DNA from 2 places in the Acidovorax sp. GW823-FHT01C06 genome. Region 1 is predicted to be linked to the other one. Evidence: predicted binding sites of a transcription regulator. Region 1 holds the regulator's gene; the other holds the start of a gene.
What was found. Region 1 encodes FNR, which switches genes on or off when oxygen is low (the NO sensors DNR and NnrR bind a similar motif). Its sites were predicted from a motif close to TTGATNNNNATCAA; they were not measured.
Positions count from the first base shown of each region.

Region 1 (4,406 bases):
ACCCCCGGGGGCTGATCCGCTTTTCCACGCAGAACGGCGTGGCGCAGCGCTGGAGCCAGTCGCAGATCCTGCGGCGCGTCCTGCGGCCTCGCGTGCTGATCTACACCGCCGTGCTGGTGGCACTGTGCGTGGGCATGATGGCCAGCCTGGTCACCCGCACGCCGCTCAAGGTGGATGTGGTGCGCGACCGCGCGGCCCTGTCGCGCATCGTGGCGGGCGGCAAGCTGGAGAATATCTACCGCCTGCAGATCATGAACGCCACCGAAGGCCCCCAGCGCTACCGCATCGGCGCCCGCGGCCTGGACGGGCTGGAGGTGGCCTCTGAAGCCGAGGTGGACATTGGCCCCGCGGAGTCCCGGTGGGTGGCCGTGCGCCTGCAGATACCGTATGGCTCCGCGCCCCCGGGCTCCCATGCCGTGCAGTTCGATGTGCAGGCGGTGGGCGCTGCGGCCCATGTGACCGAGAAGTCCGTATTCCTGGTGCCCCGATGAGGCGACGTGCACCCCGGTGCACGGCCCCGGGGACGTTGTATGACCGAGAAGATTTTTGAGGAGCAAGCACCCATGCCATCCAATCCAGCCATCGGCTCCGCCCCCGCCACCGCTGCGCCCTGGTGGAAATTCGGCCACGTCTGGCTGATCATCGCCGGCCCTGCCATCGTCATCGTGGCGGGCTTTGTCACGCTGTGGCTGGCGATTTCGCGGCCAGACCCCGTGGTCGCCGAGGACTACTACCGCCAGGGCATCGAAATCAACAAGACGCTGGAGGCTCCGGAGAAGAGCCTGGCCCCGGCTATGAAGGGCCGCAACCACGCGGCGACACCGGTTCAGGACCAGCCACGCTGAAACCCCTGGCCGAGCAGCGGGTCTGCGCGGCCTTACCAGGAGACAACCCCGATGTGGACGCAACGCCTGATGTGGATTGCATGGCCCGCCTTTCTGATGGCGGGCGCGATGGAGATGCTGGTTTTTGCGATGGTGGACCCGCAGGACCTGCATTGGTTCGGGCAGCCGCTGGCCCTGTCGCGCCAGGGCGTCTACACGCTCGCGTTCTTTGCGTTCTGGGCCATCACCATGGCCTCCAGCGCGTTGACCACGCTGCTGGCAATGTCGCCCTTTGAACTCAACCGCTGCCCCGTGCCCGAAGGCGAGCGCCCTGATGATTGCCGAAAGACATCATCCTGCCCTTGAACAGCGCACCGGCCGGGCTCCGGTGGCAAGGCGTTGCCGGGACGGGCGGACCTGGCTCGCCTTGCTCAGTGGCAGGCGGACTGGTTGTTCACGATGCGCTTGAGCGCGTCGGTCTCGAGGATGCGGACATGGCGCTGCTTGACTTCGACAATGCCTTCTTCCACAAACTTGGAGAAGGTGCGGCTCACGGTCTCGAGCTTGAGGCCCAGGTAGCTGCCGATCTCCTCGCGCGTCATGCGCAGCACCAGCTCGGACTGCGAGAATCCGCGGGCGTGCAGGCGCTGCACCAGATTGAGCAGGAACGCTGCCAGGCGCTCCTCGGCACGCATGCTGCCCAGCAGCAGCATCACGCCGTGTTCGCGCACGATCTCGCGGCTCATGATCTTGTGCACGTGGTGCTGCAGCGCGGTGACCTCGCGGGACAGTTCCTCGATGCGGTCAAACGGCATGACGCAGACCTCGGCGTCTTCCAGGGCCACCGCATCGCAGGTGTGGTGGTCATTCACGATGCCGTCCAGGCCGATGATCTCGCCCGCCATCTGGAACCCCGTGACTTGGTCGCGTCCGTCCTCGGTGGCCACGCAGGTCTTGAAAAAGCCGGTGCGGATGGCATAAAGCGAGGTGAACGACTCACCATTGCGAAACAGCGTGCCGCCGCGCTTCACCTTGCGGCGAACTGCAACGACCTCGTCGATGCGGTGCAGTTGCTCTTCGCTCAGGCCCACCGGCATGCACAGCTCGCGCAGGTTGCAATTGGAACAGGCGACTTTGATGGTGAGCGGGTTCATAGGCACAGGGCGGAGTTAGGTTTCGAGCATACCGCCCGATGGCCGAAGAGGGAGTCTCTTGGAGGGCGGGCAGGCGACTGACATGCATCAAATTGTCGCTGTTCCGGCCACTCCATCACTTGATTCATGTCAAGGACATGGGGAGCAGCTTACGGCACAGTCAAGGTGTACGCAAGGATTCGCCCCATGACCGCTGTTTCGCCTGACCTGCTGCGCCGTTTTGACGTACCAGGCCCCCGCTATACCTCCTATCCGACGGCCGACCGGTTTGTGGAAGCCTTCGGCCAGGAGGACTACGCCCTCGCCCTCGAGCAGCGCCGCATGGGCACCCTGACCAAGGCGCTGCCCTTGTCCCTGTATGTGCACATCCCCTTTTGCGAGTCGCTGTGCTACTACTGCGCCTGCAACAAGATCATCACCAAGCACCACGACCGGGCTGAAGTCTATCTGCGCTATCTCAGCCGCGAGATCGATCTGCACACGGCGCACTGCGGCACGGGCCAGGTGGTGAGCCAGCTGCACCTGGGCGGCGGCACTCCCACCTTCCTGTCGGACGATGGCTTGCGGGAACTCATGGCGATGCTCCAGCGCAGCTTCACCCTGGCGCCGGGCGGGGAGTACTCGATCGAGGTGGACCCCCGTACCGTCAATGCCGACCGGCTTGCCGTGCTCGCGGAGCTTGGATTCAACCGGCTGAGTTTTGGCGTGCAGGATTTTGACCCCGAGGTCCAGAAGGCGGTGCACCGCATCCAGCCCGCCGAACAGGTGTTTTCGCTGGTGGAATCCGCGCGCTCGCTCGGCTTCGAATCGATCAATGTGGACCTGATCTACGGGTTGCCGCGCCAGACGCCGGAGTCGTTCGACCGTACGCTGGCGCAGGTGGTTCAGTTGCGGCCTGATCGCATTGCGCTGTATGCCTATGCCCACCTGCCGGAGCGGTTCAAGCCCCAGCGCCGCATCCTCTCCGCCGAACTGCCCGCAGCCTCCGGCAAGGTGTCGATGCTCTCCCGTTCGCTCGACGCGTTCATGGGCGCCGGCTATGTGTATGTGGGGATGGACCACTTCGCGCTGCCGGAGGACTCGCTGGCCGTCGCCAAGCGGCAGGGCCGCCTGCACCGTAACTTCCAGGGCTACAGCACCCAGCCCGACTGCGACCTGATCGGCCTGGGCGTGTCGGCCATTGGCAGGGTCGGCGCCACCTACAGCCAGAACGCCAAGACCCTGGATGAGTACTACGACCTGCTGAACCAGGGGCGTCTGCCCGTGGTGCGTGGCTTGGCCCTGACGCGGGACGACCTCGTGCGCCGCGCCGTCATCATGTCCTTGATGTGCCAGGGAGAACTGCTGTTCGAGCCCATGGAACAGGCCTGGCTTCTCGATTTTCGGCACTATTTCTCCGCCGAACTGGCGCAACTCGACACCATGGCCGAGCAGGGGCTGGTCAAGGTGAGGCCCGACGGTGTCGAGGTCACGGCCATGGGCTGGTTCTTCGTGCGCGGCATCGCCATGGTTTTCGACCGATATCTGCAGGCAGACCGCAACCGCGCGCGTTTTTCACGCATCATCTGAATCCCATGCTTGCAACGGTTGCCTCGACTGCCTTGTTGATGGGGCTCGTTGGCGGGTCCCATTGCCTGGCCATGTGCTCGGCACCTTGTGGCGCCGTGGTGGGGCAGGGGAGCGCGGGCTGCGCATCCGCCCCCGGCGGCGGGGCGCCGGCGGAGGGGGCTCCCCCGAAGGTGCAGGCGGTGCGGTGGGCACCGCGCGGTGGCGTGGCCCGGCGGGCCGTGGCCTTTCATGCGGGCCGCCTGACAGGATATGCGCTGGCGGGCGGGCTGGCCGCCCTGGCCATGGACAGCCTGGCGTGGCTCACTCAGCAGACCATGGCACTGCGCCCGGCGTGGACCTTGATGCACGTCGCGGTGATGGCGTGGGGGCTGATGCTGATGGTCCAGGCGCGGCAGCCGCTCTGGGTGGAGCAGGCGGGCCGTGGCGTGTGGGAGCGCGTGCGGCCTCTGGTCCGTGCCCCGGGAGGCATTCTTGCCGCGGGGTTTCTCTGGGCGCTGATGCCCTGTGGCTTGCTGTATTCGGCGCTGCTGGTGGCTGCCTTGAGCGGAGGGCCCCTGGAGGGCGCATTGTCCATGGCGCTTTTTGGCATTGGCAGCGGCGTCTGGCTGGTCGGCGGGCCCTGGGCCTGGACGCGGTTGCGGGCCCGGCTCAACACCGTGCGCGCGGACTGGGGGACGCGCGCCGCCGGTGGCCTGCTCTGCGCGGTGGCAAGCTGGGCACTGTGGATGGACCTCGTCTACAAACCCTCACTGTGGTGCCGCTAGCGTGCATTCGGGCCGCGGCGGCCTGAGGGCGAGGCGGTTTCGGTAACCCACATCCCCATGAGGGGGATTGCCCCGCCCCGCGCCTTCGGGCAGGC
Region 1 covers NZ_JBXAKN010000013.1:55,336-59,741, reverse strand. The annotation lists gene ccoG (cytochrome c oxidase accessory protein CcoG) at 1-491, shown strand, start outside; gene AC1RCS_RS22175 (FixH family protein) at 564-845, shown strand; gene AC1RCS_RS22170 (hypothetical protein) at 897-1,190, shown strand; gene fnr (fumarate/nitrate reduction transcriptional regulator Fnr) at 1,256-1,978, opposite strand; gene hemN (oxygen-independent coproporphyrinogen III oxidase) at 2,165-3,547, shown strand; gene AC1RCS_RS22155 (sulfite exporter TauE/SafE family protein) at 3,553-4,311, shown strand.

Region 2 (4,406 bases), on a different contig from region 1:
AGTTGAAGATCTTCGCGCCCGTGGGGATCGAGATGATCATCGTCGTGATGCCAAAGAAGGTGTTCACGCTCGCGCCCGAGCCCATGGTGAAGAAGTGGTGCAGCCACACCAGGTACGACAGGATGGTGATCACCACCGTGGCATACACCATGGAGGTGTAGCCGAACAGGCGCTTCCTGCAGAACGTGGCCACCACTTCGGAGAAGATGCCGAAGCACGGCAGGATCAGGATGTACACCTCGGGGTGGCCCCAGATCCAGATCAGGTTCACGTACAGCATGGCGTTGCCGCCCAGGTCGTTCGTGAAGAAGTTGGTGCCGGCATAGCGGTCCAGCGACATCAGCACGAGCGCGGCCGTGAGCACCGGGAACGAGGCCACGATCAGCGCGTTGGTGCACAGGGCCGTCCAGGTGAAGACGGGCATCCTCATCAGGTTCATCCCCGGCGCGCGCATCTTGATGATGGTGACGATCAGGTTGATGCCCGAGAGCGTGGTGCCCACCCCCGCGATCTGCAGCGCCCAGATGTAGTAGTCCAGCCCCACGCCGGGGTCCTGCGCGCCGAGGTTGGACAGGGCCAGCCAGCCGGAGGTGGAGAACTCGCCCAGGAACAGCGACACCATCACCAGCACGGCGCCGGCCGTGGTCATCCAGAAGCTGAAGTTGTTGAGGAACGGGAACGACACGTCGCGTGCGCCGATCTGCAGCGGCACGAGGTAGTTCATCAGGCCCGTGACCAGCGGCATGGCCACGAAGAAGATCATGATCACGCCGTGGGCGGTGAAGATCTGGTCGTAGTGGTGCGGCGGCAGGTAGCCCATGTTGTCGCCAAAGGCCATGGCCTGCTGCAGGCGCATCATCACGGCGTCGGCAAAGCCGCGCAGCAGCATCACCACGCCCAGGATCATGTACATGATCCCGATCTTCTTGTGGTCGATGCTGCAGATCCAGTCGCGCCACAGGGTGCCCCACAGGCGGAACTTGGTGATGGCGGCCATCACGGCCAGCCCACCCAGCACGGTGGCGACAAAGGTCCAGAGCACGATGGGCTCGTGCGCCATCGGTATGGAATCCCAGGTGATGCGGCCCAGGGCCCAGTGGGGTGCGGTAACAGGTGAGGAGGACATGGCGGTCAGTCTTCTTGGGCGTGGGCGCCGGCGGCCGGCAGGGCGGGGCTGGAGCAAGTCATTGGGCGGCGGTGCTGCGGGTGGAAATGGCGTGGCGCGACTCGAGGGCGGCCACCACCTGGGCGGCGTTCTGCGAGGTGCACACGTCCTGGGGCAGGTTCAGGCCCATGGCGCGCACGTAGGCATCGCCACCGTTCTCGTCGATGGCCATCATGTGGTGCATGCACATCTTGCCGTCCTCGACGCAGCGGTTGAGCACCTTGTCGTACAGGCCTTCTTCCACGCTGGCAAAGCGCTGCACGGGGTCGCGTTCGCTGGGCTTGGCCAGGGCCATGTAGGCCTGGCGGGTCAGGGGCTTGCCCTCGGACCGGGCCCTGGCGACCCACTGCTCGAAGTCGCCCTGGACCAGGCCGTGGAACTTGAAGGTCATGCCCGAAAAGCCCGAGCCGCTGTAGTGCGACGCCATGCCGTGGAACACGCCGGGCTGGTTGATCACGGCGTTCAGCTCGGTCTGCATGCCGGGCATCGCGTAGATCATCCCGGCGAGGTCGGGCACGTAGAACGCGTTCATGGTGGACGTGGCCGTGAGCTTCAGGAGAATGGGCCGGTCCACCGGCGCCGCCAGTTCATTGACCGTGGCGATGCCCAGCTCGGGATACAGGAACAGCCACTTCCAGTCCATGGCCACCACCTGCACTTCCATGGGGGTGGATTGCGTGTCCAGGGGCTTGGTGGCCGAGATGCGGTCCAGCGGACGGTAGGGGTCGAGCTTGTGCGTGCCGATCCAGGTCAGCGCGCCCAGGGCGATGATGATCATGAGCGGCACCGTCCAGATCACCAGCTCCAGGGTGGTGGAATGGTGCCAGTCGGGGTCGTAGTCTTCCTCGGTGTTGGCGGTGTTGTTCTGGCGGTACTTCCAGGCAAACCACAGGGTGAGGGCGATCACCGGCACGATGATGATGAGCATCAGCAAGGTGGCCTGGATGACCATGTGGCCCTGCTGGGCAGCGATGTCGCCCGCCGGGTTGAGGACCACCGCCTTGCTGCAGCCGGCCAGGCCGCCCAGGGCAGTAGCGGCGGCGAGCCAGGCAGGCCCGCGAAAGTGAGGAAGTTTGAACATGTGAAAGGCGCTACCAAGGCGTTGATTCGAGGGTAAACGCGGATGTCGGGGTACCGCAGAATGTAATAGCGCTAGCTTTTTTGTCCATTGGACATTTTGTCCAGGGTCAAAGGTTGTTGCTCCCATCCGGGGCATGGGGGCAGAGCCGGCGTTGTCCTGCAAGGCGCCCTGGCCCAGGCATACTTGTCCCGGGGCAGGCTTGCGGGTAAAACCTAGGTGCCCGGTGCCTTTGCGGGCAGCGCGATCCCTGAAAATCAGGCGGACGAGCCCAGCCGTCCTGGTTTTTTCCGACAACGACAAGGAGTCCTGTTCATGAGCAGCCCCGCCTCTGCCACCTACCCCGCGGCCGGCTTCGAAGAAAGCCCAGCCTCTCTCTCCCGGGCGGACACGCATGAAGATGTCACTCCCAGCGAAATCGCCGTGGGCGTGATCATCGGGCGGTCGTCCGAGTATTTCGACTTCTTCGTTTTCGGGATCGCCTGCGTGCTGGTGTTCCCGTCGTTCCTGTTTCCCTTCATGTCGCGCCTGGATGGCACGCTCGCCGCCTTTGCGCTGCTGGCCGTGGCGTTCGTGGTGCGGCCCGTGGGCACAGCCATTTCCATGGCCATCCAGCGGCGCTGGGGCCGGGGCACGAAGCTGACCATCGCGCTGTTCCTGCTGGGGGTGTGCACGGTGGCCATGGCCTTCCTGCCGGGTTACAAGGACGTGGGCATGACCGCCATCGTGGCGCTGCTGATCCTGCGCATCGGCCAGGGGCTGGCGCTCGGCGGCTCGTGGGACGGCCTGCCGTCGCTGCTGGCGATGTCCGCCCCCCGGCACCGCCGGGGCTGGTACGCCATGATCGGGCAGCTGGGCGCGCCGCTGGGGTTTGTCTTGGCCGCGGGCCTGTTTGCCTATCTGTACAGCAGCCTCACCGTCGAGGAATTCCTGGCCTGGGGCTGGCGCTATCCGTTCTTCGTGGCGTTCGCGGTGAACGTGGTGGCCTTGTTCGCCCGCCTGCGCCTGGTGGTGGGCCAGTCGTACGCCGAACTGCTGCAGGAGCGCGAACTGCAGCCCGTGCCCGTGAGCCGCGTGGTGCGCGACGAAGGCAGCAATGTGCTTTTGGGTGCTTTCGCCGCGCTGGCGAGTTTTGCGCTGTTCCATCTGGTCACGGTGTTCCCGCTGTCGTGGATCACGCTGTACTCGGAACAACCCGTCACGCAGATTCTGGGGGTGCAGATCGTGGGCGCCTTCCTGGCGGCGGGGGCCATCATGGTGTCGGGCTGGCTGTCGGACCACCTGGGCCGCCGCAAGCTGCTGGGCGGCATGGCGGTGATGATTGGCGTGTTCAGCTTCATGGCGCCGGTGTTGCTCAACTCCGGCGAGGTGGGCAGCACCATGTTCCTGCTGCTGGGCTTCGTGCTGCTGGGCCTGTCGTACGGCCAGGCTTCTGGCACGGTGACCGCCAATTTCTCGCCCCAGTACCGCTACACGGGCGCCGCCTTGTCGGCCGACCTGGCCTGGATCATTGGCGCCGCCTTCGCGCCCCTCGTGGCCCTGTACCTGTCCTCCCGATTCGGGCTGCTGGCGGTGACGGTGTATTTGCTGTCCGGCGTGGCCTGCACATTGGGTGCCCTCAATCTGAACCGCCGCATGGAGCGGCGCGACCGGTAGCAATGGCGGGTATTTTGCTATCGAATAGATAGCTTCTGGCGCTTGCCCATCAAGCGCTGGAGGTCAAAAAGCAAAAGAAAAAGCGCCCGGAAGTACCGGGCGCTTTGTTTTGGGGGCTCAGTCCTGCGGCCTGAAACCGATGGTCAGGGAAGGCGGCACGCGTCCATCCACGTCGCGGGGCAGGGTCTCGGTCTTGTCCAGCGCGCGCAGCACGGCTTCGTCCCAGGCCTTGTTGCCGCTGGACTGCACGAGGCGCTTGCCGACGATGGTGCCATCGGGCGACAGGCGCACCTCCACCTCCGCGCGCGGGTTGCCCGAGATCGCATCGGGGTACACGATGTTGGGCTTGACCTTGGCCGCCACCTTGCCGCCGTAGCTGCCCGAGGGGCCGGCGCTGCGCTGCGCGGTGCCGGTGGCATTTTCGCTGCCGGTGGCGCCCGCCAGGCCCTGCATGCGCCGCAGGTTGTCCTCGCGCTGCTTGGCCAGCTGCTTTTCCTCGGCCTCTGT
Region 2 covers NZ_JBXAKN010000010.1:87,579-91,984, reverse strand. The annotation lists gene cyoB (cytochrome o ubiquinol oxidase subunit I) at 1-1,126, opposite strand, end outside; gene cyoA (ubiquinol oxidase subunit II) at 1,185-2,246, opposite strand; gene AC1RCS_RS19470 (MFS transporter) at 2,559-3,899, shown strand; gene tolA (cell envelope integrity protein TolA) at 4,017-4,406, opposite strand, start outside.
Region 2: a site for FNR is predicted at 2,343-2,356, ahead of cyoA (ubiquinol oxidase subunit II). Genes of this name have one in related genera too.